One region of the Neobacillus sp. GCM10027624 genome, then DNA from elsewhere that is predicted to be linked to it. Evidence: riboswitches for the same ligand, from Rfam matches in the RefSeq annotation. Region 1 holds a riboswitch; each other region holds the start of a gene.
The links. A riboswitch is a leader RNA that binds a small molecule or an ion and turns the genes downstream of it on or off. The one in region 1 is predicted to bind S-adenosylmethionine.
Positions count from the first base shown of each region.

Region 1 (7,382 bases):
CCACGGTTATATCCGCAATCACCAACCGGACGGCAACACGTTGTACATTGTCGATATAAGTGTCCGCCCAAAGTATCGCAACCTGGGGCTCGGAAAACTAATGATGCAGTCCATGTACCACGTTGTCATCCAAAAGGATCTTGAGCGGTTGCTTGGCGGCGGGAGAATGCCGGGTTATCATAAGTTTGCAAATAAAATGGCGCCGGAAGAGTATTTGCAGGCAATTATTAAGGGAGAGGTTAAGGACCCTGTAATCACTTTCCTGCTACAGTGTGGCAGGTTCCCAATTGGACTTGCAGAAAACTATCTTGAGGATGAAGAATCCTGTAATTATGCTGTTTTAATGGAATGGAAAAACCCATTTAAATAAAGGGGGATTTAAGGAAAATGGAATATAAACGTATTACGAGTATTAAGGATCCGAATTTTAAAAAGCTGCATCAATTAATGGGAGAAATTTTTCCCCAAGAAGAAGTATTAGAGTATGAGTTATGGAGAGAACCATTAGAGGATCCAAGTATTCGGGTGTTTGTTGCGATACAGGAGGAAGAGGTTGTAGGAGCAACGGAATATCGATACTATCCCGAATGGAATATTGCTATGACAGATTTTACGATTATCAGTAGGCCCGGGCTTGGCCTTGGCCGATTCTTAGCTCAAAATAGATTAAAAGACTTAAAAAAACTAGCACTAGACAATGGAAACGAACTATTTGGTATGTTTGCTGAAATCTATGACCCGTATCGTGTTCAAAATCACGAGTTTGGCGGAGTAAAAGTGATGGATCCTTATGTTCGCAGGGAGGTATTGTCTCATTTGGGCTACAAACGTCTTGACCTTTCCTATGTCCACCCTTCCTGGGAGAATAATGGCGAAGCGGTAAAAGGATTGGATTTATGCTTTATGCCAATGGATAATGAATTGGAACATTTACAGGCAGCTTTAGTAGTAGAGTTTCTGACTAACTATTACTCAATTCTTTCAAATAAACCTCAAGAATGGCTTGAAATGATTAATCAAGTGAAGGAACGGGACATAATTTCTTTATTACCCCTGTAAAAAAGAATTTTCAAAAAAGATTGACAGCTTTGTAGGAATCAACTACAATTTCATTCATAACATGGAAAATTAAACTAACAATTTTATAAATACTCTTATCCAGAGCGGCGGAGGGACTAGGCCCGATGAAGCCCGGCAACCTTCAAGGTATTCCTTGAAAAGGTGCTAATTCCTGCAGGTTATATTTAACCTGAAAGATAAGAGGAGGATGACTGCCCTCTTCTTATGAAGAGGGTTTTCTTTTTTCCATTTTTTAATAACGGGGGGATCAATAATGACAGTAAAGGTAGCCATTTTAGGGTTTGGGACAGTAGGCGAAGGAGTTTATCGAACCATTCAAACACATGCAAGTGAACTGGAAGCACTATTGGGAAAGAAAGTGGAGGTTGCGGCCGTTCTAATTAAAAATAATCAAAAAGAAAGAAAAATCGCAAAGGATGTTCTTATCACAACGGATTTCAATGAAATTATCAATCTTTCACAGCTTGATATTGTGGTTGATGCGATTGTGGGCAAGGATCCGGCCTTTAACTATTTAAAACAAGCAATTGAAAGAGGCTGCCATATTATTACTGCAAACAAAGAAATGTTTGCACACCATGGAAAAGAGCTGTTGGATCTTGCTGATGAACACCAAGTATCGATTGGCTTTGAAGCGACTGTTGCGGGTGGAATTCCAATCATTCAAACCTTAAGACAATTGTTAAAGGTTAATCGTGTTCAGCAAATTCAAGGCATTGTAAACGGGACATCCAATTTCATTTTGACAGAAATGCGTGAGAAAAAGCAGTCATTTGCTGATGCCTTAAAATTAGCCCAGGATAAGGGATTTGCAGAAGCAGACCCAACCAATGATGTGGAAGGTTTTGATGCATTTTATAAATTAATGGTTTTAAGCAGAGTAGCCTTTGGAAATGCGCCGAATTGGAAGGCTGTGGAACGCGTCGGGATCACTTCTATTACAAGTGAATTAATTGAAGCGGCAGACCAGCTTGGTTTTCGGTTCAAGCATGTTGTGAGTATTCAAAAGGAAGGGGATACACTTATTGGAAGTGTAAGGCCCGTGCTCGTCAGCAAGTCCCATCCATTCTATCATGTGGAAGGGGTCGAAAATGCGGTAAATGTATACTCGGACATCGTGGGCAGAATAACTCTGCAAGGTCCTGGCGCCGGAATGTTTCCGACCGCAAGTGCAGTTATCGAGGACCTAGTTTATGTAAGCCAAAGTAATCAGCAAAAAAAGCTTCAGGCTAATCCTGTAAAAGAAGCTTTATCTCACGCTACTGGCTCATTAAATAATTTTTGGCTAATAAGTGGGGTGAGTAGAACAGAATTAAGTCCTTCCATCCTCCCTGTTGAACGGTTGTCTGATCAAACCTTTATTGTTGAGACCACTGATGAGAAGATTTTACAAAAAGCTAAAGAGTATCCGTCACTAAGTTATTACCCAATTCTAGATGGAACTCAAATCCTTCAAGATAGAAAGGAAAAGTTAACCGTTACAGTATAAAATATCTCACTAGACAGCACCCTCTTTCTAAGGCTGCTGTCTTATTTTTTTATGAAAAAATTTAAAACCCATCACATAAATGGGAGATAGTCTAGTCCAATTTATACCCTTGTACATATTGTGTAAAAGCTATACTAAATCGGACGAGGTTTTAGGATAAGGAAGGAAAAGGGGTGCAACATGTCAGGAAACATCACTGACCGATTGATCGGAAATTTAAAAAATTCATTTACTTATGAATTTATGGTTAAGCCTGGAAACATTCATCAAATCGATAAACAGTCTAGGGAAATTCCAGTAAACAGTAATGGAAAAAATTATATTATTGGTCCTGCAAGAGGAGAAGATCAAAATGGCTCCGGAATCTGCGTCTCCGTTGGATTGAATGGAGTGTCTGTCTATGAATATACACAAAACAATATTTACGCCACATTGGTTTATGAGACATCCATTAATGAGTGGGTACATGTGGCCGTTGTTTATAAGGAGAAAAGACCCTTTCTTTTCATCAATGGTACTTTCGTAAAAGAAGGGGAAATGAGTCCAAAAAAATATGTCTCTCCATCAGGTTCCATTGTTTACCCGCCGGGAGTGTTCTTTATCGGGGATATTAAAGAAGTTAGAATCTGGAATCATAGCAGAAGCGAAAATCAGCTTAAAGTAAATATGAATGCTAGACTGAAAGGGCGGGAGAATGGCCTATATGCCATTTGGCCTGAAAAAATCACTAGAGAAATCAACAAAGAACCGGTATCGGAGAATAATGAAAAAAAGACTGAAAAATATAGAGGTTTGAAGAGTGATCAGAATAATAAAATAGAGGTAAGTATTATTATCCCTTCCTACAATAAGTATCCACTAAACCTTTTCACCCTATATTCTCTTGAAAACCAAACATTCAATTTGGAAAAAATGGAAGTCATCTTAATTGATGATGCCTCTACAGATCAAACAAAAGACTCCCTCCAAAACTATCAAGCGCCATATCAATTTAAATATATTCGAAACAACGAAAATCTTGGAAGGGCAAAGGTGCGTAATTTAGGAATTCAATCATCGAGCGGGAACATCCTGATATTTTTAGATGCAGAAATGCTTGTTGACCGTAATTTTGTGCAGAATCACGTTAAGTATCACCAAGAAAAAAGTAATCTTATTATGTCGGGGGTCATGTATTCTAAAAATATTATTACCTGTATCTTTCCAAAAGATGATCGTGCTAAACTTGACCAAATTGCTGAGATGGTAAAAGGAAATGAAAACCTTAATAATAAATTTAATCAATATGAAAAAGCGGCTGCAAAGCCTTATCCTCTCATTAACAAAAGTGATATTTCAAATCAGACCTATGGTGCTTTAATTAAGAATGCCAACTCCTGGTTTCGAACCATTACCCGTAAATATGGAACGGACTTAGAAGGCTTTGAATTTCCGTGGATGGCCCTTCTCACCGGTAATGTTTCGATCAGAAAAGAGCTATTAAACAAGGCCGGGTTATTTGATGAGGAATTTGTAAAGTATGGATATGAGGACTGGGAATTAGGATACCGCCTTTATAAGGCTGGGGCAAAGTATCTCAATGCAAAGAATCTAGTATCCTATCATCAAGAGCATCCTGTCGCAGAAAGTAAGTGGAAAGAGGCAATCGAGAATTATCATTTATTTATTAAAAAGCATCATGAAGTGGACATTCTAATTCTTAGTTTAGAACTATCTAGAATAACGGGTTTAGCAACCATGAACGATATATTGCAAGAATATAAAAGTTTGGTTAATAAATACGGCAAAAAAACAAAAAAATTTCAAAATAAATTCATCTCCATCCTTGAAACCATCGCCCTTTTGCTGAAAGTGGATATTCGCCATTTTAATATTTTAGGTGCGGCCGGTTTTGGAGGAGAGCAAATAAACGAACTGAAATCAGACCTGCGGAAACTAAATAATCTAGGGAAATATAAAAACTTGGCCAATTTTATTCAAAAAGTTATTGCTTCGTAAAATCATTTTAAAGGAAAGGAGTGAAAAAATGGTTTCCATTATCACTTGCACCATTAGAGATGAATTTATTAATAATGTTTTTAATAATTATCAACAGCAAACCTGGAAGGATAAAGAGTTAATTATAATCCTTAATAAAGATTCGATGAGTATCGACAAATGGTTGGAGAAAGCGAAGAATTATCAAAACGTGCGTGTTTTTCAACTTCATGAAAAAGCAGCTTTGGGAGATTGTTTAAATTTTGGCGTCCTAAAGGCTAACCATGATGTTATTGCCAAATTTGATGATGACGACTACTATGGTCCTGAATATATTTCTAGTTCGATGCAGGCCTTTAAAGACGAACAGGTTTCGATCCTCGGCAAAAGTTCATACTATATTTATTTTAAAAATAAAAAAGCCTTAGTCTTAGTGCCTGGAGAAGAGAATTCCTTTTCTGACACGGTTGCCGGGGCCACATTGATGTTTCGAAAATCAGTTTTTGAAAAAGTTCAATTTGAAAAAGTAAATCGTGCGGAGGATTACTTTTTTATCGACCAATGTAAAAAAGCCGGTTTCAATGTTTATTCATCGAATCGTTTCCATTTTGCGGTAATACGGCACGATACAGAAAAACATACGTGGAAGGTTTCGGATGAAGACTTTATGGGGTGGGGGGATATCGTATCCTATACCGATGATTTTTATCCACTTGTCTCAAATTAAGAGTAGAGTTTATTGTTTATTTTAAATTGTGATAAATGAATGAAAATTCATTTATTCACTATACTATCCACATCGAAAGTCCTATATTATAAGCATTCTACACACTTATTCACATTATCCACAGGGTTACCCACAAAAATTGTTAACAAAATGTGAAAAGCTTTAAAGCCTATATTTTAAGAGGTTTTAATGTAGAATCCACATTATCCACATTATCCACAAAATAGAGTGAAAAAGAAGCAGGACGCCTGCTTCTTTTTCAAATTCAAACTTTTTTAAAGAGGTTATCTATTTCTTTTCGTATTTACACGCTGATTCGCGGCATTTGCTCGTGCTTGTGCCTCTAAATCTGCCTGATCGGCTAATTCAGCAGAATACTCTTCATCGATTCCATCTGATTTAAGATTTTTTGGCACCTGTGGAAGTGATGCTTTATTTTTATCACGAGATCCATGCCCACGTGAACGACCCATTACGAAAACCCCTTTCATTGATAACTTTCAGGAACCTTCTTGGTTCCTTTCTTAGTGTTAGCAAAAAACAAAGGTCCATGAATGGGAAATGCTTCAAAGTTTCATTACAACTTGGTTTTTCTGTCTGAAAATCCTCCAGCGCGGTCTGCCATTTTAAATTCTCTTTGATAACTTACTTCTTGCATACTGGTTAAGGAATATTTTCCGCGATCCTTATCCTTTTTCTTTTTTTCCGCCATTTTTGCTCATTCCTTTCAACATATTTTTGCTAAATGTCATTAAGCTTAGTGGATTTTAATTAAGCACAATATGTACTTATTTCCATTTTTACCTTTTAGGGAAGGAATGATACTGTGTATTTTCAATTCTTTGCGATATTTCATGAAAAACATGGTAAAGTAGTGTTGAGGTGAGGAAAATGGCAATCATTACGAAAATCACCACGCAGCAGAAAAATCAGGATCGCTATAATGTTTTTATGGATTATGGAAAAGGCGAGGAATTTGCATTTAGTGTTGATAGTGATGTCTTAATAAAATTTCAGCTAAAAAAGGGTATGGAGCTCGACGACTTCTCCTTTCTGGAAATTCAGTATCAGGACGATATTCGTAAAGCTTATCATCATGCTATCCAGTATTTATCCAAAAGAATGCGGTCCGAAAAAGAAATAAGGGATTATTTATCCAAAAAAGAAATTGATGAGCCCATTATTAACGAGGTTCTTCATAAATTAACCTCCCAAAAATATATTGATGACTGGGAATATGCCCACGCATTTGTCAGAACCCAAGTAAATACAACAGACAAGGGACCAGATTTAATTTGGTTGGAATTAAAAGACAGGGGAATAAAAGAGGACTTTGCAAGACAAGCCCTTCAGGATTTTCCTTATGATCTGCAAGTTGAAAAAGCTTCGATACTTGCTAAAAAGTTTTTTGAAAAGAATACAAAGGACTCTGAGCGGATTGTAAAACAAAAGCTTGAAGGATTACTGCTTCGAAAAGGATATCCATTTGAGATCATTCAAATTGCTGTAAATGAAAGTGAACTGGACAAGGATTCGGATGCGGAAATGGAAGCTATCAGGTTTCAAGGAGAAAAGATTTATCGCAAATACAGTCATCTTAGTGGTTTTGAGTATAAACAAAAGATGAAACAAGCACTATATCGAAAAGGCTTTTCGATGGATTTAATAGAAAAATTCTTAGCAGAAAAAGAAGAATCATGACAAAATGTCATGATTTTTTACTTTCAATGATAATGGAATCCTGATTGATTTGTTGGACAATTATTTCTGCAACTTCTTTTGGGGAACGAAAACGGGAAGGGTCTTTCACATGATTGCTCTCATTCCAAAATGGAGTATCCATACCGCCCATGTAAACGGCAGTAAATTGGATCTTGCTGCCATCAAATTCTTTTTGAAGACTTTCAGTAAAGCCGCGAATCGCAAATTTACTAGCTGCATAAACGGCTTCATTTACCTTACCGCGAAGTCCGGCTGTTGAGATAATATTGATAATTTTTCCTTCACCATGATAAATCAAGTAGGGTAGAACCGATTTTGTCATTAGGATAGTTCCAAGAACATTCGTGTCCAACATCTCCGCAATTTCCTGCTGCGTCATCTCCTGGA
Region 1 is NZ_JBHTHD010000013.1:557,872-565,253, forward strand. Features, by position in the region: gene ACFQZ9_RS23655 (GNAT family N-acetyltransferase) at 1-370, shown strand, start outside; gene ACFQZ9_RS23660 (GNAT family N-acetyltransferase) at 388-1,059, shown strand; SAM riboswitch class I at 1,152-1,263, shown strand; gene ACFQZ9_RS23665 (homoserine dehydrogenase) at 1,334-2,569, shown strand; gene ACFQZ9_RS23670 (glycosyltransferase) at 2,750-4,567, shown strand; gene ACFQZ9_RS23675 (glycosyltransferase family 2 protein) at 4,596-5,273, shown strand; gene ACFQZ9_RS23680 (YfhD family protein) at 5,558-5,746, opposite strand; gene ACFQZ9_RS23685 (YfhE family protein) at 5,851-5,985, opposite strand; gene recX (regulatory protein RecX) at 6,165-6,974, shown strand; gene ACFQZ9_RS23695 (SDR family NAD(P)-dependent oxidoreductase) at 6,982-7,382, opposite strand, start outside.

Region 2 (7,382 bases), on a different contig from region 1:
GGATTGACCCAAAAGAAGTTGAGAATATTTGGCATCGCTTTTATAAAGCGGATATCTCGAGAACCAGTAACCCATACGGAGAGTTTGGATTAGGACTTTCTATTGTAAAACAATTAATTGTTCTTCATAACGGGGAAATTGATGTTTTTAGTGAAAAAGACAAAGGAACTAAATTTGTCATCCGTTTTAAAAATGAGAAGAATGCTGCGGTGTAAAAAGCTGCAGCTTTTTCGTATGGAGAATATAGTCGAGTTTTCATATTTTTTCTTGTTTTATTACAAAACCATTTAAAGTTTGTTAATAGTTTTGTCATATTTGTTGGATAAAGTAAGAATAAATACATGATTCAATAATAAGCAAAAGGAGATCGAAAGCTTATGAATTATAAAGACGATTTTAACCTAGAAAATGAACAAAATGAAACCAATTCCATTGACCTTACCATGCCGGCAAGTTCGCGAAACGAATCGGACGTAGAGAAACCAAATGTTGACCATGAAACCAACACACATGATTTTGATCGATCATCCTATGAGACTCATAATACACAAGAAACAAACTACAGAGAATATACTACTGCCTCTCATGGTGGAGAAGCAACCCGTTCTAAAGAAGAACCGAAAGCCAGCAATAAAAGAAATTTAAAAGGCTTCGCATCAACCTTAGCTGCAGGTGTCATCGGGTCGGTACTGACCTTAACGATTCTACCGCATACGGACTATATGAAAAATTATTTTGAGAAGGCGGATAACCAATCAGCTGCTACGGAAGTAAAACCAGTGACGGCACAGCCAACGGTGGCAAAAACTTCGGGTGCTTCCATTGCCGATACAGTTGAAAAGGTCTCAAAAGCAATCGTCGGAATTGAAAACTATCAAAAACAGCAAAGTAGCGATTTCTTTGGTAATTCCAGCCCCTCTCAAAGTGTTGAAACAGGCTCCGGATCTGGGGTGATTTTTCAAAAAAATAATAATGATGCCTATATCGTAACCAATAACCACGTAGTCGAAGGGGCTTCAAAACTTGAAATCTCTTTATATAATGGTGAAAAAACAAAGGCAGAGGTCGTTGGTACGGATGCTTTAACCGATTTGGCTGTCTTAAAAATTGATGCAAAATATGTGAATGCTACGGCGAGCTTTGGGGATTCTTCCACACTTCGACCTGGTGACCAAGTGTATGCCATCGGTAACCCGCTTGGACTTGACCTTTCTAGAACAGTAACACAGGGAATTATCAGTGCTACCAACCGCAGTATTGCTGTTGATACCTCTGCAGGAAGCTGGGATACAAATGTCATTCAAACCGATGCCGCCATTAACCCTGGGAACAGCGGTGGTGCGTTGATCAATTCACAAGGACAGGTTATTGGCATTAACAGCCTAAAGATTTCTGAGAATGGTGTCGAAGGTTTAGGCTTTGCCATCCCAAGTAATGATGCGATCCCAATTGTCAATCAATTAATAAAAAATGGAAAAATTGAGCGGCCATATATCGGCATTGGTCTTGAAGATTTAGATCAAATTCCGCAAATCTATTGGCAAAATCTGCCTAGCAGTGTCCAAAAGGGCGTAATGATTACGCAAGTGGATCCGCATTCTGCTGCTTCAAGTTCTGGGCTGGAAGTGAAGGATGTCATTGTTTCCATGAATGGTGCGAAAATTGGCTCCTCTTCCGAATTACGTAAATATTTATATACGAAAGTGAATGTAGGAGATACCGTTAAGTTTGGGGTATACCGCAATGGCAAGCTAAAAACGATCGATGTAAAGCTATCTAAATAAGCTTTCATGTTTTGATGCAAAATAAGACCTAAAGAATCAAGTCAGAGGTGATGAGATGAATCGGGTCGGAAAATATGCGAGCGGAAAGAATGTAGAGGATACCGAGCTGTTAAAAATGGTTCTTGATCTTCCAGAGAAAGATAAAATGCTGATGTGGTCTGAGGGATATATCGACATTGTCATTGAAAAATTACCAGAATATGGGCGGGATATTTTGGTGAATCGCAAGAAGAAATGGGAAGACACCAAGGCTTATTATCAGGACCAGCTAGGCGACATTCTTTCAAAGGAAGAGGTAAAGTTGAAAATGAAGAGCGAACGCAAAGAGTTCGCTCTTTTTGTCATGCAGCAGTATAAGGAATTTCAATCCTTACTGTTTTTATGCTATGACGGGAATTTAAAAGATGTTGATTTAAGGAAATTTGTTTTTCGCAGGCGATATGGTTCAAAAAAATCATATTTAAGATAGTCTGCCAGCGATAATTTAAAAGATTTAAAATTTTTTTAAAAGTATATTTACTTTTTCGGTTTAAAGTTGTAAACTTTAAAATAATTCAGACATAAACACTATTGATATAGTAAAAATAAGTTATTTTTAAAAAATAAATAATTCCTTATCACGAGTGGTGGAGGGACAGGCCCTATGAAACCCGGCAACCGCTGTTTTATTAAAACAGAAGGTGCTAAATCCTGCAGAGTGCTTACTCTGAAAGATAAGGGAGAGTCGAGGTGAAAAAGCGCTCTTCCTTATGGGAAGGGCGCTTTTTTGTTCTACATAATCATGGTTTTGCTTTTTCCTAAAAAAGGAAGAAATTATATTATAAAAATAAATGAGGGGGTTCATCATGAAGAAACTAGCATTAATTGTTACGATTTTTGCCTTTTTGTTAGCAGGCTGCTCAGGGGCAAATTCTTCTTCTTCAAAAAGCAAGGAGAAGGGTTCAGAAAAGAAGCGTGTTGCGTTAATTTTACCAGAAAAAATTGGGGTTAACCCTTTCTTCCAACAAATGGATGAAGGCGCTAAAAAGGCTGGAAAAGAATTTAACATCGATGTAAAAACCATTGAGTCAACTGACCAAGCAGCGATTGAACAAAATCTTCGTACAGCTGTAGCGGAAAATTACGATTTGATCATTACTTCATCCTTTGAATCAGAAGATGCTTTAAAGAAAGTGGCAACTGAAAATCCAAAAAAACAATTTGCGATCATTGATACAACCGTTGATTTACCAAACGTTCGCAGTGTAACCTTCCGTGAACAAGAAGCAGCCTATCTTTTAGGAGCAGCTGCAGGTCTTGCGACTAAAACGAATAAAGTCGGGATGGTTGTCGCAATCGATGCACCGTTGATGAAGAAATGGACAGGCGGCTTCCAAGAAGGATTGAAAGCAACAAATCCCAAAGCGCAATTTCTTGTAAACTATGTTGGCAGCTTTACAGACCCAGCAAAGGCAAAAGAACTTGCCCTGCTTCAAGCCTCTAAGGGTGCAGATTTTGTTGCAGGTGCTTCAGCCGTTGGTGATTTAGGCGTATTTGAAGCAGCAAAAGAAAAAGGATTCTTTACTTCCGGACAAGACGTTGACCGTACCGAAGTGGATCCAAAGCATGTTGTTCTTTCTCAATTAAAGGGAACAGATGCGGCCGCCTATGAAACCATTAAAGATTTTGCAAAAGGAACCTATAAAGCAGGAGTGGTTTCATATGGCTTGAAAGAAGATGGAGTCGGGCTAACGTATGTAACAAAAGAAAGCAAGAGTCCGCTAAATCCATTTGTTGGACAAGCGAATATCGATAAGGTAAAAGCCATTAAAGATGACATCATTTCCGGTAAGGTAACGGTAACAGACCCGTTAAAATAATCGCTTAATGCTAAATAGGGAAGCTATCTAAAGATTTTTAGAAGATAGCTTCCCTTTCACCATGAAAAACAGGTTTGAAAGGAGAAAAAAGGATGCCTCGATTGGAAATGAAAAACATGACAAAGCGTTACGGGAATTTTGAGGCAAACTCTGATGTATCGTTTACCTTAAATCCCGGGGAAGTCCATGCCATCGTTGGGGAAAACGGGGCAGGAAAAACGACACTTATGCGCATGTTATATGGATTAGAACAGCCGAGTGCCGGCTCCATTTTGCTTGATGGCAAGGTCGTTCACTTTAAAAGTCCATTAGATGCTCTAAGTCATGGCATTGGCATGGTTCATCAGCATTTTATGTTAATTCCAAATTTAACGGTGACAGAAAATATTGTCATTGGCCGCGAACCGAAGAAGGCGGGATTTTTTAATCGTAAGAAAGCGGCTGAAATGGTTTCGGAGGTTTCAAACAACTTTGGAATTCCTGTTAGACCAACCGTTAAGGTGTCGGAGTGTTCTGTCGGGGAACAGCAGCGCATAGAAATTGTCAAAGTCCTTTACCAGGGGGCCGACATCATCATTTTGGACGAGCCGACAGCGGTGTTAACTCCTTTAGAGGTAAAAGAATTGCTGAAGACGATTCGATTTTTAGCTGAAAAGGGAAAGAGTATCATCCTCATTACGCACAAGCTGCATGAAGTAATGGAAGTGGCAGATCGAGTAACGGTATTAAGAGGAGGAAAGGTGACAGGAACGTTTCAAATCGCGGATACGAATGCAGATGAATTAGCGAAAAGGATGGTTGGCCGGGATCTCGTTCAATTAAAGGATCGGAAACAAACAGTTGGAAATGAGTTTCTTAAGGTGCAAGGAATATTGGTCCAAGGGAAATCTGAAAAACCTTTACTAGATGGTATTACCTTTTCTGTTTCTGAGGGTGAGATTGTCGGAATTGCCGGTGTTTCAGGTAATGGTCAATCCGAATTGCTTCAGGCGATATCGGGACTGATCGAGGTGGATCAAGGCAGGATTGAACTAGGGGGAACGGAGATTACTCGTTCGTCCGTTAAGTATAGAAGAGAAGCGGGTTTAGCCCATATTCCGGAAGACCGCTACCTATGGGGGGCGGCAAAGGAGGCAAGTGTTGAAGAAAATGCCTTTATGGGATACCATCGCAATCCTGTTTTTTCGCGAAAGAATTGGTTATTAAAAAGAAATTTCCAACAAACCGTTCAAAAGTGGATTGGCAAATTTTCAATAAAAGCTGGGGCGTTAAACAACAACGCTGGGAATTTATCCGGCGGAAATTTACAAAAACTGATTGTTGCCAGAGAGCTCGGACATGAGACCCCTTTTCTCATTGCTGCTGAACCAACAAGAGGGGTGGATATAGGTGCAATGGAGGTCATTCATGATGCACTTATGGAAAAACGAAACGAGGGCGGAGCGATTCTTCTCGTCTCTTCTGAGTTAACTGAAATTATGTCATTATCGGACCGAATCCTTGTGATGTATGAAGGCAGAGTTGTTGGGGAGTTATCCGGGGAAGAGGTAACCGAAGAAAAATTAAGTATTTTGATGGCAGGAGGAACTATAAATGAATCGATTGAGACAACAGCTTAATGCCCTGATACAGCCGATTCTAGCCATCGTTCTTGGTCTGATTGTCGGTATGGCCGCCATTCAAATCGTCCATGGTTCGATTATCCAAACCTATACCGAAATGTGGAATGGCGCATTTGGGAACTTTTATTTCTTTACTTCTACTTTAGCGAGAGCGACTCCGATTTTACTCATCGCCCTAGGTGTCGGGTTTGCATTTCGGGCCGGGGTCTTTAATCTTGGTGCGGAAGGGCAGCTGGTTTTTGGCGGAATCGCTGCAGCCTTAACGGCTTTGTATTTACCCGGACCCGCCGCTTTGAAAATGATCGGTGCCCTTTTGGCAGGGGTTATGGCAGGAGGAGTATGGTCACTATTAGCGGGCTGGATGGAGTTAAAGTTTAAGGTTCAATTAGTTATTTCTACCTTACTCTTAAACTATATTGCTACGTATTTTGCTAGTTATCTAGTTTCAAAACCCTTTCAGGACAGGACTGGATCGGCTGCATTAGCTCAGACGAAAATGCTCGATGAACATCTCTGGCTGCCAAAATTATTCGCGGGTATGCCCGTGCACCTTGGCTTTATCATTGCCATCCTTTTTGCTATTGTGTTATATATTTGTTTCCGATTTACCTCGACAGGGTATCAAATTTCCATGCTTGGAAAAAACCCTTTTTTCGCCTCCTATGGGGGGATTCACAAGCAAAAAATTACGCTTCTCTCGATGTTTATCAGCGGGGCTTTATCAGGACTGGCCGGTACGTTTGAAATTATGGGGACACACTACCGTTTTATTGACGGTGCCTTAACGGCTCCTAGCTATGCCTGGACAGGCTTAATGGCTGCATTATTGGCCAATTCGAATCCGATTGGGACCATCTTTACCTCAATTTTACTTGCTGCATTGCAGACGGGGGCGATGGGAGTAGAACGAAATACCGATGTACCGCTTGAGATTTCTAGTGTGATTCAGGCCGTCATTATTCTATTTATATCAGCTAACTTTGCTTTTGAAGGCTTTAAAGGCATCAAGAAAAGGAGGAAGACAGATGGAGCAGCTGTTTGATGTTTCGTTGTTAAGTTCAACCATCCGCATGGTGGCTCCGATTCTGTTAGCTGCCCTGGGCGGAATGCTTTGCACCCGTGTAGGAATTTTTAATGTGGGCTTAGAAGGACTGATCATAACAGGAGCCTTCACAGCAGTGGTTGGAAATTATTATACCCATAGCCTTATTTTAGCTGTCCTTATGGCGGCAGGGAGCAGTGTGCTGCTTTCCCTTTTATTTGGCTTCATGACGATTAAAATGAAGGCCAATGAGATTGTGGTTGGGGTTGCGATTAACTTTTTAGGGCTCGGGCTGACGACGTTCTTTTTACGAACGATCTTTCATGTGAAAGGTGCCTATTACAACAAAGATATGGAAGGTTTACCACACTGGAAGATCCCAGTGATCGAAAAAATCCCTTTTTTAGGTGATGTGTTTTCAGGGCACTCCCCGCTTGTATATCTGGCCATTATTCTAGCCATTTTATTTTATATCTTTTTTTACAAGACCGTTGCAGGTTTTCGTATGCTTGCTGTCGGATTCAATGCTGCAGCCTCGAAAACAGTTGGTATAAAAGTACAGGCCTGGCAATACTTAGCCATTGCCTTATGCGGTGCGCTGTGCGGGCTTGCAGGTGCACAGCTTTCCTTAGGACAGGTAACAATGTTTTCAGAAGGGATGAGTTCCGGCAGGGGATTTATTGCTTTGGTGGCAATGATGCTGGGACAATCACATCCAATTGGAGTATTGGCTTCAAGTCTATTATTTGGATTAATGGATGCATTAAGTACAAGATTACAAGGCTTATCGGTTCCGACCCAATTTACAATGATGATCCCGTTTGTCTTAACACTTCTCGCCATGTTCTTCTTAAAGGATAAGGGTGTCGATCAAAATCAATCAGGCCAGCAAAGCTCTCGATAAGGAGGAGAATAAAATGAATAAAGCAGAAAAAATCAAAAAAATGAAGGTACCGGTTAATAATAATCCAGAATTAGCATCCCGGCTTCCACAAGGGCAAGTTCTCACAGAACGGTTCCCGATTCTTCATGAGGGAGAAATCCCAACCTATGATATGGACACATGGACGCTTAA
Region 2 is NZ_JBHTHD010000014.1:82,896-90,277, forward strand. Features, by position in the region: gene ACFQZ9_RS24270 (sensor histidine kinase) at 1-215, shown strand, start outside; gene ACFQZ9_RS24275 (S1C family serine protease) at 378-1,784, shown strand; gene ACFQZ9_RS24280 (hypothetical protein) at 1,840-2,253, shown strand; SAM riboswitch class I at 2,396-2,504, shown strand; gene ACFQZ9_RS24285 (BMP family protein) at 2,630-3,643, shown strand; gene ACFQZ9_RS24290 (ABC transporter ATP-binding protein) at 3,736-5,262, shown strand; gene ACFQZ9_RS24295 (ABC transporter permease) at 5,237-6,307, shown strand; gene ACFQZ9_RS24300 (ABC transporter permease) at 6,291-7,211, shown strand; gene ACFQZ9_RS24305 (sulfite oxidase-like oxidoreductase) at 7,225-7,382, shown strand, end outside.
Region 2: it holds a riboswitch for S-adenosylmethionine, as region 1 does, so the genes downstream of both, ACFQZ9_RS24285 (BMP family protein) here and ACFQZ9_RS23665 (homoserine dehydrogenase) in region 1, are expected to answer to the same signal.

Region 3 (7,382 bases), 300 kb from region 1:
CAAGCTACCGTCATATCCAACAAATGGTCAGCATACTTCCAAATAAACCAATTGTCATTGGCTTGACGGCAACGGCAACTCCAAAAGTTCGTGAAGATATTTGCACACTGCTTAAAATTGATGAAGAGAACACGGTAATGACAGGATTTGAACGGGAGAACCTCTCTTTTTCTGTTATTAAGGGTCAGGATCGTTTTAAATTTCTTATTGATTATATTAAAAAAAATGAAAAGGAAACCGGGATTATTTATGCCGCAACCAGGAAGAATGTCGACCAGCTTTATGAAAAATTAAAGAGGGAAAACATACAGGTCTCACGGTACCATGCTGGGATGGGAGATGTGGAACGCGCCCAAGAGCAGGATCGTTTTTTGAAGGATAAAGCCTCCGTGATGGTTGCTACATCAGCATTTGGAATGGGAATAGACAAGAGCAATATAAGATATGTCCTCCATTTTCAGCTTCCAAAAAACATGGAAAGCTATTATCAAGAAGCCGGGCGTGCAGGACGAGACGGTCTTGATAGTGAATGTATTCTTTTGCATTCCTCACAGGATGTGCAAATTCAGCGCTTCCTAATTGACCAATCAAGTGACCGCAGCCGAATGACGCAGGAATTAGAAAAACTGCAGCAGATGGTGGATTACTGCCACACCGAAAACTGCTTACAGGAATTTATTTTACATTATTTCGGGGAAACCGAAACTGAAGCATGCGGCAGATGTGGAAATTGCTTAGATTCCCGTTCGAGTGTGGATGTTACGAAGGAAGCACAAATGGTGTTGTCTTGTATTATCCGGATGGGGCAACGTTTCGGAAAAACACTTATTGCGCAAGTGTTAACAGGCTCAAAAAATAAAAAAGTAACCGATATGGGGTTTAACACGCTCACCACTTATGGAATCATGAAGGACCAAGGTGCAAAGGATGTCGGTGATTTCATTGAGTTTTTGATTTCACAAGAATTAATCGCGATTGAACAGGGAACCTTTCCAACACTTTATGTTCCGCCCAAGGGGAAAGAAGTTCTTTTGGGAAAACAGCAGGTTCACAGAAGGGAAATTGCTACTGTTAAGCAAGTATCGATAAGCGATCCATTATTTGAAGAACTACGTGAAGTCAGAAAAAGAATTGCCGAGGCGGAAAAAGTACCGCCATTTGTCATTTTTTCAGATGCAGCATTAAAGGATATGTGCGCCAAAATGCCGAAATCCAGTGAAGCGTTTTTACAAGTAAGCGGTGTTGGTGAAATGAAGCTGAAAAAGTATGGTCTCGATTTTATTCAGGCAATTCGTGAATTTTGTGAGGCGCATCCCGATTACCAAAGTGAGCTCATAACTGAAGCACAACCGGCAAAAAAGCCTACGAAAAAAGCAGTAGGGGATTCCCATTTGGAAACCCTTAAACTTTTTCAAAACAACTTATCTTTAAAAGAGATTGCAAAACAGAGAGATTTATCTATTAGTACTATCGAAAACCATTTAATTCAATGTGCTCAGCAGGGATTAGGGGTTGAGTTTTCAACGATTATTCCTTCTGAATACGTTCATTTATTGGAAAAAGCGGTAGAAGAAGCAGGTCGTGAGCGCTTAAAGCCGATTAAGGAGCTTCTGCCGGACGAAGTCAGCTATTTCATGATAAAGGGCTATCTTTATTTCATGAGTAAAGAAAAATAATCATATAGCTTTTTGTCGATATTTCCCGGGAATTTGAAAATAATGTAGATTTGAGGGGCCGCAAAAATAATTGATTGCGGCCTTTTGGGTCATGGTTTTCTTGCTAAGAGAATATCTTATGTTAGAATGGGAAAGGTTTTGAAAGACTGATAGTAAGGAGATTTATCATGCCAAATATGAAGAAAATTACCCCATTGTTTGATCCGTGGGAAGCTTATTTAGATGTTGAGCAATATGGAAAACTTCAGTTAAGTAATATTGAATTCACCACGACAACCCTTTGTAATATGCGATGTGAGCATTGTGCTGTAGGGTATACTCTACAGTCAAAGGACCCAGAAGCACTTCCCCTTGATTTACTGCTGCAGCGGTTAGAGGAAATTCCGATGTTAAGATCGCTAAGTATCACTGGCGGTGAGCCGATGCTTTCCCTTTCCTCGGTAAAAAATTATGTGGGACCCATTTTAAAATATGCTCATGAGCGTGGCGTGCGGACACAGATTAATTCTAATTTAACGCTGGATTTAGACCGTTATGAATTAATTATTCCATATCTGGATGTATTACATATTTCACATAACTGGGGAACGATAGATGACTTTGTAGAAGGAGGCTTTGCCAGAATGGAAAAGCAGCCTGAATACAGTCAACGAGAAAAATACTTTGAAAGAATGATAGAAAACAGCCGTGAACTCGTAAAGTCGGGAGTAATGGTATCGGCGGAAACGATGTTGAATAAACGGACATTGCCTCATTTAGAAAAAATTCACCGGCAAATTGTTGAGGAAATGCTTTGCCAGCGTCATGAAGTGCACCCGATGTACCCAAGTGATTTTGCCAGCAATCTTGAGACATTAACACTGGACGAAATTCGAGGGGCGATCCATCATTTACTAGACATTAGAGATGAAAATGTGTGGATGCTGTTTGGGACGCTGCCATTCTATCCTTGCAGCCATAACCAAGAGGATATGAATCTTTTGCGACGACTATACGAAAGCAAAAATGTTACCGTGAGAAATGATCCTGACGGCCGTTCACGTTTAAATGTAAACATTTTCAACGGTGATATTATTGTCACGGATTTTGGCGATACCCCGGCGCTTGGAAATATTCAAACGACAAGGCTTGAGGATGCCTATCAAGCTTGGCAAACTTCAAGTATCGCAAATGAATTGAATTGTCACTGTCCGGCGGTTTCTTGTCTTGGTCCGAATATTTTAGTGAAGAACAGTTATTATAAAGAGATTGATTTTACTAGTTTAGAAGCGAAAATAGCAAAATAGCGATTAGAAAAGGCCGTATGTTTTCACATGCGGCCTATGCTGTATGCTTTAAAAGCTTTGGCTGATAGTGGACAGCAGCAAATAAAATCAACCCACTAATAATAAGTAAGGCGCTTGTACTGATAAATACGGCGGAATATCCAAAAGTTCCGGAAATAAAACCACCGAGCATCGGTCCGATAATATTTCCGAAAAAACGAAAACTTGTATTATAACCAAGCACCTCTCCTTGCATTGCAATCGGTGCTTCCTGCCGGATATAAGCAATTCGAGTTGGAACCACGCCGCCGATTAAAACGCCAAGAACAAAACGGATGATAACCAGCTGCCAAAACTGTGTGACAGCGGCCCCTGGTAAATAGATTAGTCCCGCCGCCAAGAGTAGGGTAATTAAGATTTTCGTATAGCCGTACTTGTCCGAGATTTTCCCCCATCGTTTCGTCATCATCAAGTTTCCCAGGCCAGCTGCGGAGAAAGCAATTCCAGAATAAAATGCCACATTTGTTTTTCCGTGCAGGTCACTGACAAATAAAGAAAGAATCGGCTGAACACTAAAATGAGCAATCTGTTCAAGAGATGAAAGTAAAATAACCGTTAAAAAAACAGGGTTTTTTATGATATGCATTAAAACCTCTTTACTTGAGTAATGAGATTTCGTGCTTTTGTTGGCTTCAATGCGGAACTCTTTGGTGAATATAACCAAAAAGGCTGAAATGAAAATGGAAATAGATGTCCATTTAAAAGAGGTTGCATAGCCGAGTGAATCCGCTAAAACACCCCCAAGCATAGGACCCAATAAGGAACCGGTAATACTGCCTGTCTGAAGTGTCCCCAATACTCTTCCAGCAATATTTTTCGGTGTCTGAGTAGAAATGTATGCCTGAGACATGGAAATAAAACCAGAGAAAAACCCCATAAAGAAGCGGAGCATAAATAATTGAAAAACAGTGTGGGCAAACCCCATTAGTAAAATGGAGGTTCCCATTCCTACTCCGGAATAAATGAGAATTTTTTTTCTGCCAAACCGGTCGCCAACTTTTCCCCAAATAGGTGAGAAGATAAAAGCGGACACAAAGGTGATACCGAACGTTAATCCAGCCCAGTGCTGAACATATTTTTCTGAAAAGTTCCCCATCGACTCAATATATAGTGAAATAAAAGGCAGCACCATCGTCATGCTGCCGCCAACAAAAAAGTTGGCAAACCACATGATCCTTAGGTTTCGCTTTGCACTTTCCTGTTGATACACGATAATTAGCACTTCTTTCTAAAAATATTTCGTTTATCTAAATATTATAGTGCCGAATTTAATTTTATTACAATTAAAGTTTCATTAGAAATAGTTAAAGTTATTCTATTAAAAATATTCAAAACACTATTGACAATTTGATAATAGGAGTTAAAATAAGTTTATTATAAAAACTAGATTCATATAATATTGCGTTCTCTTATCAAGAGTGGCAGAGGGACTGGCCCTATGATGCCCAGCAACCGTTCCTAATCGGAATTGGTGCTAAATCCTGCAAAACAATTAGTTGTTTTGAGAGATAAGAGAGGAGAAATCCCTTTTACTAGTGATTTTAAACCTCTCTTTTCAGAGAGGTTTTTTATTTTTCAGAAAAAGGGACCCTCCAACTTGGTATAGGACAGCAATAGAAAAAAGGGGGAGCATGAAAGATGGGGGAAAATCTATTAAAAAGTACACTCGTTTCAGCACTAGCCGCTACACTGCTTTTAACAGGCTGTGCTTCCGGGGGTACAACAAAACAAGCAAGCGGAGACAAAAATGTTTCATTAAAAGGCGTACCAGCTGCATATGCCAAGGGAAATCATTTTAAAATTAAGGTCATCCGTAAAATCGGTGGAGACGATCATACAGCACAATTTTTAGCTGGTGCCAAGCAAGAAGGGGAAGCACTTGGCTTCCAAGTCGATGTATTTACGGCTAATGGAGATACTGCAAAATTCCATGATGCGATTAACCAAGCATTGGATCAAAACTATGATGGTTACATTATTTCGCATGGAGATGATGATGCAACCGTCAATGATGTGAAGAAGATTGTTGAAAAAGGGAAAAGCGTTGTTACCTTCGACTCAAATCCAAAACTAGCGGATGTGGATGGTGTCACGTTAACTTCTCAAGATGATGAAAAGCTAGCGCAATTAACCCTTAATCAATTAGTAAAAGATACAAACGGAAAAGCTAATATTGCATATCTTTGGGTAGACGGATTCCCGGCAATGGTAAGAAGAAATAAGATTTATCAAGATGTTCTTAAGAAAAATCCTGGTATCAAAGAGGTTGACCGCTTTGGAGTAGCCGCTGCTGATACAAGTGTCCAAACGCAAAATGCAGTTGCCGCGATGCTTAATAAATATCCAAAAGGCAAATTAGATGCGATTTTTGCTACATGGGATGCATTCGCAATCGGTGCCGCACGTGCCTTGAAAGAAGCAGGCCGTGAAGAAGTAAAAATCTATGGAATTGATGTTTCCAATTCCGATTTACAAGAAATTCAGCGCCAAGGTAGTGCTTGGAAGTCTACGGCTGCCGTTGATCCTAAATTGATTGGTGCCGTTGATATGAGAATACTAGCAAAGAAACTAGCAAAAGAAGAAACTCCAAAATCATATGACCTTGAAGCGTCGCTTGTATCTCAAAGTGATTTGCAAAAGTCTAAACAGCCGGTTAATATGGTCAATCTAGCAGATATAATACCGGGATGGGGTCAATCTACTGCATTTGAAGAGGATTGGATGAAGACTCTAAAAGATCATTATAAGAAATAAAGCAGTTCTGGTTACACTCTCTTTTTCAGTTGATGAAGAGAGTGTTTTCTTGAAAGGGGGATAACACGTTGGAAAAGACAACATTAGAAATGAGCAACATATCAATTGAGTTCCCTGGGGTAAAAGCGTTAAATCATGTTCATTTTTCAATGGAAACCGGAAAAGTACATGCTTTGATTGGGGCGAATGGTGCCGGTAAATCCACATTAATGAAGGTGCTTTCCGGTGCTTACGGCCACTATTCAGGTGAAATTGCGATGAATGGTCAAAAGCAGGACATTCGCACGCCAAAAAATGCACAAGATGCCGGGATTCAAATTGTTTATCAAGAAGTAGACACTGCACTTATCCCCTACTTAACGGTTGCCGAAAATATCATGCTGCTTGAAACAGTTCATAGTATGGGCAAAAAGCAGATAATTAAATGGAAGGAACTCCATGAAAAAGCGGCTGTAATATTAGCAGGCATGAACATTGAAATTTCTATGAAAAAGCTGGTTAGCGAGCTGTCACTTGCGGAAAAACAAATGGTTTTAATTGCACGGGCAATCTCCCAGCAATGTAAATTTTTAATTTTAGATGAGCCGACAGCACCGTTAAGCCATACCGAAACAACAGAGCTGTTCCGAATCATCCGGGATCTACAAAAACAAAATGTTGGGATTATTTTTATCTCCCACCGCCTTCCGGAAATATTCGGAATCTGCGATGAAATTACCATTATGAGAAACGGTGAATGGGTCGCGACAGAAAGAATAGCGGAAACAACGCAAAATAAAGTTGTGGAGAAGATGCTGGGCCAAAAGTTGGAGGAGCAGTTCCCCGAACTACCTACTCAAATTGGAAACATTGTTCTTGAGGTAAACGGAGTTTCAGATCAAGATAAAATCCGCGATTTAACGCTGCATGTGAAATCGGGAGAAATTGTCGGGCTTGCCGGATTAGTGGGGGCAGGAAAAACCGAACTATGTAAGGCGTTGTTTGGTTCGGAAAAATTGACCACGGGCGAAATTATTCTACATGGCAAAAAGCTGAAACTGCGCAGTCCACATGATGCAGTAGTGAACGGGGTAGCGTTAGTGCCGGAGGAAAGGCGCAAAGAGGGGATTCTAGTCCTTGAGTCCGTTGAAACGAATTTAACGGCTGCAAATTTAAACCGATTTACGAAAATGTTGGGTTTTGTTGATCGAAAAAAAGAGAAGGAAAATGCTAAACAATTTATTCAACGCCTTGGAATTAAAACGCCATCAGAGGAAACAAAGGTACAAAACCTTTCTGGAGGGAATCAACAAAAGGTTGCAATTGGGAAATGGCTCGTTGCCGAAGCGGATGTTTATATTTTTGACGAACCAACTAAAGGGGTAGATGTTGGCGCAAAGAAGGATATTTTTGATTTAATTGCAGAATTGGCGAATCGCGGGAAGGCCATTCTTTATGCAACTTCAGAGCTTTCCGAAATCATCGGCATCACGAATCGGGTCTATTGTTTATATGATGGACGGGCGGTAAAGGAATTGGAAACGAAATCAACAACAGAAGAAGAGCTTTTATTCTATTCAACAGGAGGCAGGTAATAATGGAAGCAAATATTACAACTAAGACACAAGAGAAAAAAGCATTTGACCTG
Region 3 is NZ_JBHTHD010000013.1:256,554-263,935, forward strand. Features, by position in the region: gene recQ (RecQ family ATP-dependent DNA helicase) at 1-1,676, shown strand, start outside; gene yfkAB (radical SAM/CxCxxxxC motif protein YfkAB) at 1,844-2,962, shown strand; gene ACFQZ9_RS22290 (MFS transporter) at 2,997-4,172, opposite strand; SAM riboswitch class I at 4,408-4,516, shown strand; gene ACFQZ9_RS22295 (sugar ABC transporter substrate-binding protein) at 4,640-5,755, shown strand; gene ACFQZ9_RS22300 (sugar ABC transporter ATP-binding protein) at 5,845-7,329, shown strand; gene ACFQZ9_RS22305 (ABC transporter permease) at 7,332-7,382, shown strand, end outside.
Region 3: it holds a riboswitch for S-adenosylmethionine, as region 1 does, so the genes downstream of both, ACFQZ9_RS22295 (sugar ABC transporter substrate-binding protein) here and ACFQZ9_RS23665 (homoserine dehydrogenase) in region 1, are expected to answer to the same signal.

Region 4 (7,382 bases), on a different contig from region 1:
TTCATCTGCACCATACTCAATCACTTTGTTTGCCAATGATTTGATGCCTTGTCCAAGTAAAAATCCTCCCAGCGGAACTTGCAGCTTATCAGCTAATTTTCTGCCGGCACCTAACAACTCTAGAGAAACTCCTTCGATTTTCCCACCATTTTGTTCAATAAAGACCCAAACTCCACGATATTCCTCAAGATTCATTAAAATCCCTCCCTGCACTAAAAAGATAAAGGTTTATTTTGATGACTGGATGGCGAACAGATCTTTCTTCTCCATTAAGACTCCCATGAGCTGTTTCACTTGCTCATTCGCAGAGCCTTCAAGTTGTTTCACTCCACCTTCCGGCCTTGGAGGGGTAAACATTTTTCCTACAACCGTAGGGGAACCCTTTAGACCAAGCTGTGTGCGCTCCACATTTTCCAGATCATTAACTGTCCAAACAATTGATTCGTATCGTGCTGCTTTCAACATGTTTGGCATAGGTGCATATTCAATTTCGTTTATTTCCTTTTCAACTGTGAGCAGACATGGCATTTCTGCCTGAATTAATTCATATCCGCTGGATAGCTTTCTTCTTAATAAAACAGTCTTTTCGTTTAAATTTACTTCCGATACTTCGATTACATTTGTAACTGGAGGGATATCCATCCTTCTTGCTATCCCGGGACCAACCTGCCCGGTATCTCCATCAATAGCATGCTTTCCACAAATAACCATATCAACAGGAAGATCCTTGTTGATTCTTTCCAGCGCCTTAGATAAAGCATAACTCGTTGCTAGCGTATCCGCCCCTGCAAATGCACGGTCAGAGATTAGATAGCCTCTATCTGCACCAATTTCAATACTTTTTTTAATGACCTCTGTTGCTTGAGGTGGCCCCATGGATAACACAGAAATAGTACCGCCGGTTTTCTCTTTAATCTTTACAGCTTCCTGTACAGCATGTGCATCGTAAGGGTTTAGGATCGCTGGTGCGCTGCGGCGGTCGAGTGTGTTGGTTTTGGGATTAATTTTAATAATTTTTGTATCAGGTACTTGTTTGACACAGACGACAATGTGCATGTAGGACTTTCCCTCCTCCATAAAATCTGGTAATTGAAAGCTGTTGCTTTCAGATAAAAATGCTTTTTATTACGATATAGGAATCGCAATATAAGCATAGTACTAAACTAATTTAATTTTCTTTTTTTTCCTTACTTGTTAATTTTAGTATATATTCAAAAGCGAGTGTATGAACCTTTCTTGAACTTTTGAATAGACTTCAATACATGTGAGCTTTTCTGGAAGTTGGTTAATACGGAACCTGAGTGGGAATGAAAGGGAATAAAAAAATCTAGAAGCTTATGTAGAAAATCCTGATGTAAGTTTATTAATATCTTTAATATAACTATATGAAATATTAAGATATAAACAATGATAAAAATCACATTATTATCTAAAATTACAAATATTCCATTTTTATCTTTAAGAAAGGGAAAGGAATGGAGTGTAAATGGCTGATGTATTGATTGGAAGTATTCTTTCTGCGTTATCAACAGGGGCGGGTGCATTAATTATTCTTTTTATCCATCATTCCGTTACACACCGCTTTAAAGATATCTTATTAGCCTTTAGCGCAGGGATTATGATGACTGCCTCTACAATAGGACTTATTCCTGAAGCATTAAAAATCGGGGGATTTCTTTCACTTTTTATTGGAGTGTTCCTCGGAGTTTTTGCATTAACGATTTTAGAAAAGAAAATACCACATATTGAACTTGACCATAATCAATACGGGATTCAGTTTGACGAAAAGGCTTTTTTGATCATTTCCGCAATCACCCTTCATAATATCCCGGAGGGGCTTTCAGTAGGTGTGAGTTATGCCTCTAATACTGGAGAGACAGGGAATTTAATTGCACTGGCAATTGGCTTTCAAAATGCGCCGGAAGGCCTTCTAGTTGCGTTATTTCTAATCAATCAAAAGATGGGTAAATTTAAGGCCTTCATCCTTGCGACGTTAACGGGTGCTATTGAAATTGTTACCTCGTTAATGGGATTTTATCTAACAGCATTTGTTCAAGGGCTTGTACCATATGGACTTTCATTTGCGGCAGGTGCTATGTTGTTCATTATCTATAAGGAGTTAATTCCGGAAAGTCATGGGGACGGTAATGAAAGAACATCAACCTATGCCTTTATTACAGGCTTGCTTGCAATGGTATTAATTATCGAAACTTTTTAAGAATCGCAGCTGCATCCACACTCCAATCTTTTCTTTTTAAAAACCCACAATTACCTTCGGCCATACTAATATGGATTGTTTAAAAGAAAGTTTTACCTCCTCTTGTTTTTTAGTAGATTGACCTGCAACTTTTTGATATTCGTAGATTAATTCATCAAGCTCTTGACTATATTTGATGGTCTCTTCACTTGTAAAACCTTTTGTATTTGCACATTCCATCATAAGTTCTCTTTTTACTTTTATTTCCGCTAACATTTCTGAACTACTACTACCATGCTTGTACAATTTCATCCTTCTCCTTACTCTTACACTCTAATCCACTAAATTAGGCTACTTGATGAATTATACAAGAATTTGTCAAAAAGTAAACCGTATCGCAAAAGTAGACAAAACATTATAATTATTCCATTTATTCGACACAGTTTTCTAGATTTGCAGCTTTTAAGATTTACAAATAAAAGCGGCCGGCAGAATCTGCCGGCCGTATCTTTGTTATTTTAGCTTATTGATTTACCTCTTCTTTTTCATAAATTGGTACCCAGCCCTCTGTTGTTACGAAAATACGAACAGCAACCACTTTACGGTCTGCTTCAAGTGTAAAGTAGTGTCTGATATTTTCCGGTACAGAAATTAAATCTCCTGGATTTAAATGAACTTCAAAGAACTCACCATCTTTTCCTTGGATAACGAATACACCATGTCCGCTTACGATAAAACGAACCTCGTCATCTGTATGATGATGTTCTTGTTTAAAGTTCTTCAAAAGAACATCCAAGTTTGGTGTTGTATCTGATAAAGAGATTACATCCTGAGCTTTATAGCCTCTTCTTGCCGAAATATCTGCAATTTCAGTTGCAAAAACAGCTAGGATTTCCTCTTTTTCCTCATCACTTAGGTTATATTTTTCAACTAAAGCTTGCGGTAATTTTGAAATATCCCATTGCTCATAAATAACTTCCTGACTTGATAGGAAACCTGCAACCTCCTGCTGATCATGAATTTGTTCTTCTTTACTTTGGAATGTAATATAAGCCATTTTCATTCTCTCCCTTTAAATAATTTAATTATACCACTTTAAATAACTGATTTTGTTTATGTTCTAATAATCGTAACTGATAGCGAAACAGAAATTCTGATGCCTCAAGTATCTTCTTTGCTTCAAAGGCAGTTTTTCCCCAAACCGTAATCCCATGATTTCGAATTAGAACAGCACCGGAATCCCCTGAAACATGCTCAGAAAATACACGTGCAAGTGTAGGAATATCAGCATAGTTATGAATAATCGGAATTTTTAAGACAGCATCTTCTTCCCACATATCAAATGCCTTAATAAGCTCCTGGCCTTTAAACGTGACCTCACCTTGGTCGCCATACACTTCAGAAATAACATTATTATCAATCGTATGAACATGGAGACTGCATCCGGCCGCTGTTTTTTGATAAATTTCGACATGAAGCAAAGTTTCCGCAGACGGCTTTAAATGAGTTTGATCGACGGCACGGCCGAATTCATTGACTAGAAGAAAATCCTCATCCGTACGTTTCCGTTTATCCTTGCCACTTGCTGTTACCAAAAATTGCAGTGGATGATCACTAACTTTGATCGCAAGGTTTCCACTTGTCCCCATAAACCAATCTCTCTCTGCCAGTTCGTCTTTAACATCCGCCAATTCAGACCATCTTTTCTTTAGCATTTTATCTCATCCACCCCAATTCTTTTTTTATTTCTTCCATACAATCAAAGAACGTGTTGAACCCCCGGTGATTAATTCCCCACTCAGCACATTTTTCCTGAAGCAAATCCCTTGCCAGCACAAAATCCGCCTGTTTTGCTGCTTCTAAATCGGTAACAGAGTCCCCAATGACAATTTTGAAAGGATCTTCCTCTAGGTTTAATTGTCGAATAATGCTCGGCTTACAACAGCCGCATTGATTGGTACATAGTTTATCACATTCATTCGGCCATAAAATTTCGATTGTTTCACCGGAAAAATTTGACTCATTGCAATAAACCCCATCAAAAGGACCGAACTCCTCAAGAATCGGATGAAGAAAAAAGTCGATTCCACCACTGATTATGTAGAATGGGATGTTTTCACTGCGGGCAAATTCAACAAATTCTTTGAAACCCGGTCGAATTTTAGCATTTTCAATCGCAAATGCAGTTATTTCATCTTTCCAATCACTGGGCAATAACGAAAATAATTTTCCTACCCCTTCACTGATTGATATTTGTTGGGATAAAATTTGATCCTTGATTGCTTCCCATCCTGGAGGTGCAAATCTTTTCATAATTGCAATAATGTTGTCACTCTCGGTAACAGTCCCGTCAAAATCACAATAAATTACAGGTTTCGTCATTTAAACCGTAACCTCCGCATTTCCCCATAATTCAAGAGCCTTTTTAAGCTCCGGATAAATTTTAGCACCTTCCACCAAGGAATAACCCTTTAATTTAGTATCAATTGCCTGCCTAAAAGCTGTGCCGCCACCTTTTGCTCCATCCGGATGTCCATGAACACCGCCGCCGGCATTGATAACGGAATTAACACCAAAATCACGAATTAACAGTGGAACCAATCCTGGATGGATTCCGGCAGAAGGGACAGGAAATGCTGTCTTAAATGAATCTTCCTTTGTAAGCTCATTAGCTATCGATAAAGCTAAAGGTTTATCTAATGCAACAGTTCCGTATGGTGACGGGAATAATGACAAATCTGCACCCGCATAGCGTAATAGCTTTCCAAGTAATAAGGAATGGGATAGTCCATATTGCGGTGATGATGTTAACGCACCGCTTACAGCAGGATGTGCCATCAATGGTAATCCAATGCCATCATCCTCCCTTAATTCCTGTAAGACATCTAGACCATAAGAAAATACATTAAATAATAAAAGGTCGGCTCCAAGCTCTGCAGCCCTTCTAGCCTTATCCTTAAGCTGTGATGTTCTACCCGTTAAATTTACTGCATACAAGGTTCTATGCCCAGTCTCCTCGTAAACAGCTTGTAAAACCTTTTTACCCTCTGTAATTCTATCTTCAAATGGTGTCAGTTCATTTTCAAAAAGGATCTCATCATCCTTTACCAGGTCTACACCGCCAAGTGCTTGCTGTTTCAATTGTTCCGCTAAAAAAGCCAGATCTTTTCCGAGTACCCCTTTGAAGATGCTCATTAATAGGGGACGACCTTGGACACCCACCTTTTCACGAATGCCTTCAATTCCAAATCTTGGTCCCGGAAACTGATTTTTTAATTCTTGACCGAACTCTAAATCAAGGAGTTTAATTTTCCCGTCGAGGGACAGCTTTCCAAAAACAGTCGTTAAAATTGCCGGTAAGTCATTTGAAAAATTAACGGTTGGGTAGGCAATCCGGATAATTGACGGCTCATCTTTTTCTGAATGGAAGTCTTCAATGGACACCACCCTGCCCTTATGTTTTCGCAATTGATTTTTTTCAAGTTCAGGCAGATTGGTCCAGGAACCTACCGTTAATCCTAGTGCGATTTCCTCCGCTTTTTTTGCCGGACTTTTTTCCCCATGAAGGAGGTATGTAGCAATGATTTCAGTCATAGATGTTCGTACTTCCTTTCCTGTATAAATAAAAAACCTCTTCAAGAAAGAAGAGGTTAGCATTCGAAACTACCATCTTCTCATCTTTCAGCTTTTTGCTGCAAGATTTAGCACCGTGCTTACTATTTTGGGTAAGTCGGTTGCCGGGCTTCATAGGGCTGGTCCCTCCGCCTGCTCTTGATAAGAAAACATTCGTTATATTCACTTTTAAACGTTGCTTAACTTTATAAAGGATTATCCCAAGAAAAAAAAAATCTGTCAACTATTTTTTGAAAATTTCTAAGGAACTTATTCTTCTGACAGCTTCTTTAAGTCTTTCCTCGTCTGTTAATAATCCAACACGAACATACCCTTCACCAAAGCTGCCAAAGCCAATCCCGGGCGCAACCATAATATGGGCTTGGTCAAGTAGAAGATTGGCAAATTCCTCAGAAGTAAATCCATTGGGAACCTTTAACCAGGCAAAAAACGATCCTTTCGGTGCCGTTACCTCCCAGCCAATCGTTCTAAGTCCATCAATTAAAATATTCCTTCTACGTTCATACAGTTTGTTTTGCTCCCATACACAATCCTGCGGTCCCGTTAATGCTTCCGCAGCCGCTTCCTGTACGGCGCCAAACAGACTAACATATAAGTGATCCTGCAAAAGCTCAATTGATGAAATGATACTTTCATTTCCTACAGCAAACCCTACACGCCAGCCAGCCATATTATAAGTTTTAGACAATGTATAGATTTCGATTCCAACCTCTTTTGCTCCCTCTACCTGTAAAAAGCTTAAAGGTTTTTCCCCGTCAAAGCCAATTGCACCATAAGCAAAATCATGTACAACGCAAAGATTATGTTCGTTTGCTAGCTTAACGGTTTCAGAGAAAAACTCCTCTGTTGCGGTCGCTCCTGTAGGATTATTCGGATAGTTAAGAAACATTAATTTTGCATTTGTTAAAGCTTCTTGTGATAATTCCTCATAATCAGGTAAAAAATGATTTTTTTCCCTTAAGGGCATTGTAACCATTTTTGCCTGTGCAAGGGCTACCCCGGACCAATAATCCGGATATCCTGGGTCAGGAACTAGGATGGTATCGCCTGGATTTAATAGGCATAACGGTAATTCAACCAAACCTGCTTTTCCGCCAAATAAAATCGCAATTTCTTTGTCGGGGTTAACAGAAACACCATATTCCCTTTGATAAAATTCTGCTGCCGCCTGCTTCAAATATTGAAAACCCTGAAAAGGCGAATATTTATGATTTATCGGTTTCTCGGCGGCTTCTTTTAGCTTCTCAACAATATGTTTTGGGGTTGGTTGATCGGGGTTACCCTGACCTAAATTAATGACATCATGACCTGCTTTAATGTATTGCCCCACTTTTTTTACTAATGACGCAAAAAATTGTTTCGGTAGATTTTCTAATAGATTTGATGGTGGAAAAGTGTTCAAATGTTCTCACCTGCTTAAAAAGTAAATTATTATTGAAATTCTAGTCACAAATGATATTACTTTTATAACGGCTTGTAAAGTAAAAATTTTACTGCTTCCATTTTCGAAGATAGAAAACCTGAATATTATAAATAATTTTTTAAAAATATT
Region 4 is NZ_JBHTHD010000003.1:120,552-127,933, reverse strand. Features, by position in the region: gene ACFQZ9_RS05570 (electron transfer flavoprotein subunit alpha/FixB family protein) at 1-195, opposite strand, end outside; gene ACFQZ9_RS05565 (electron transfer flavoprotein subunit beta/FixA family protein) at 229-1,056, opposite strand; gene ACFQZ9_RS05560 (ZIP family metal transporter) at 1,487-2,218, shown strand; gene ACFQZ9_RS05555 (aspartyl-phosphate phosphatase Spo0E family protein) at 2,255-2,503, opposite strand; gene ACFQZ9_RS05550 (1,2-dihydroxy-3-keto-5-methylthiopentene dioxygenase) at 2,721-3,254, opposite strand; gene ACFQZ9_RS05545 (methylthioribulose 1-phosphate dehydratase) at 3,283-3,912, opposite strand; gene ACFQZ9_RS05540 (HAD family hydrolase) at 3,914-4,579, opposite strand; gene mtnW (2,3-diketo-5-methylthiopentyl-1-phosphate enolase) at 4,580-5,791, opposite strand; SAM riboswitch class I at 5,869-5,978, opposite strand; gene ACFQZ9_RS05530 (pyridoxal phosphate-dependent aminotransferase) at 6,054-7,232, opposite strand.
Region 4: it holds a riboswitch for S-adenosylmethionine, as region 1 does, so the genes downstream of both, mtnW (2,3-diketo-5-methylthiopentyl-1-phosphate enolase) here and ACFQZ9_RS23665 (homoserine dehydrogenase) in region 1, are expected to answer to the same signal.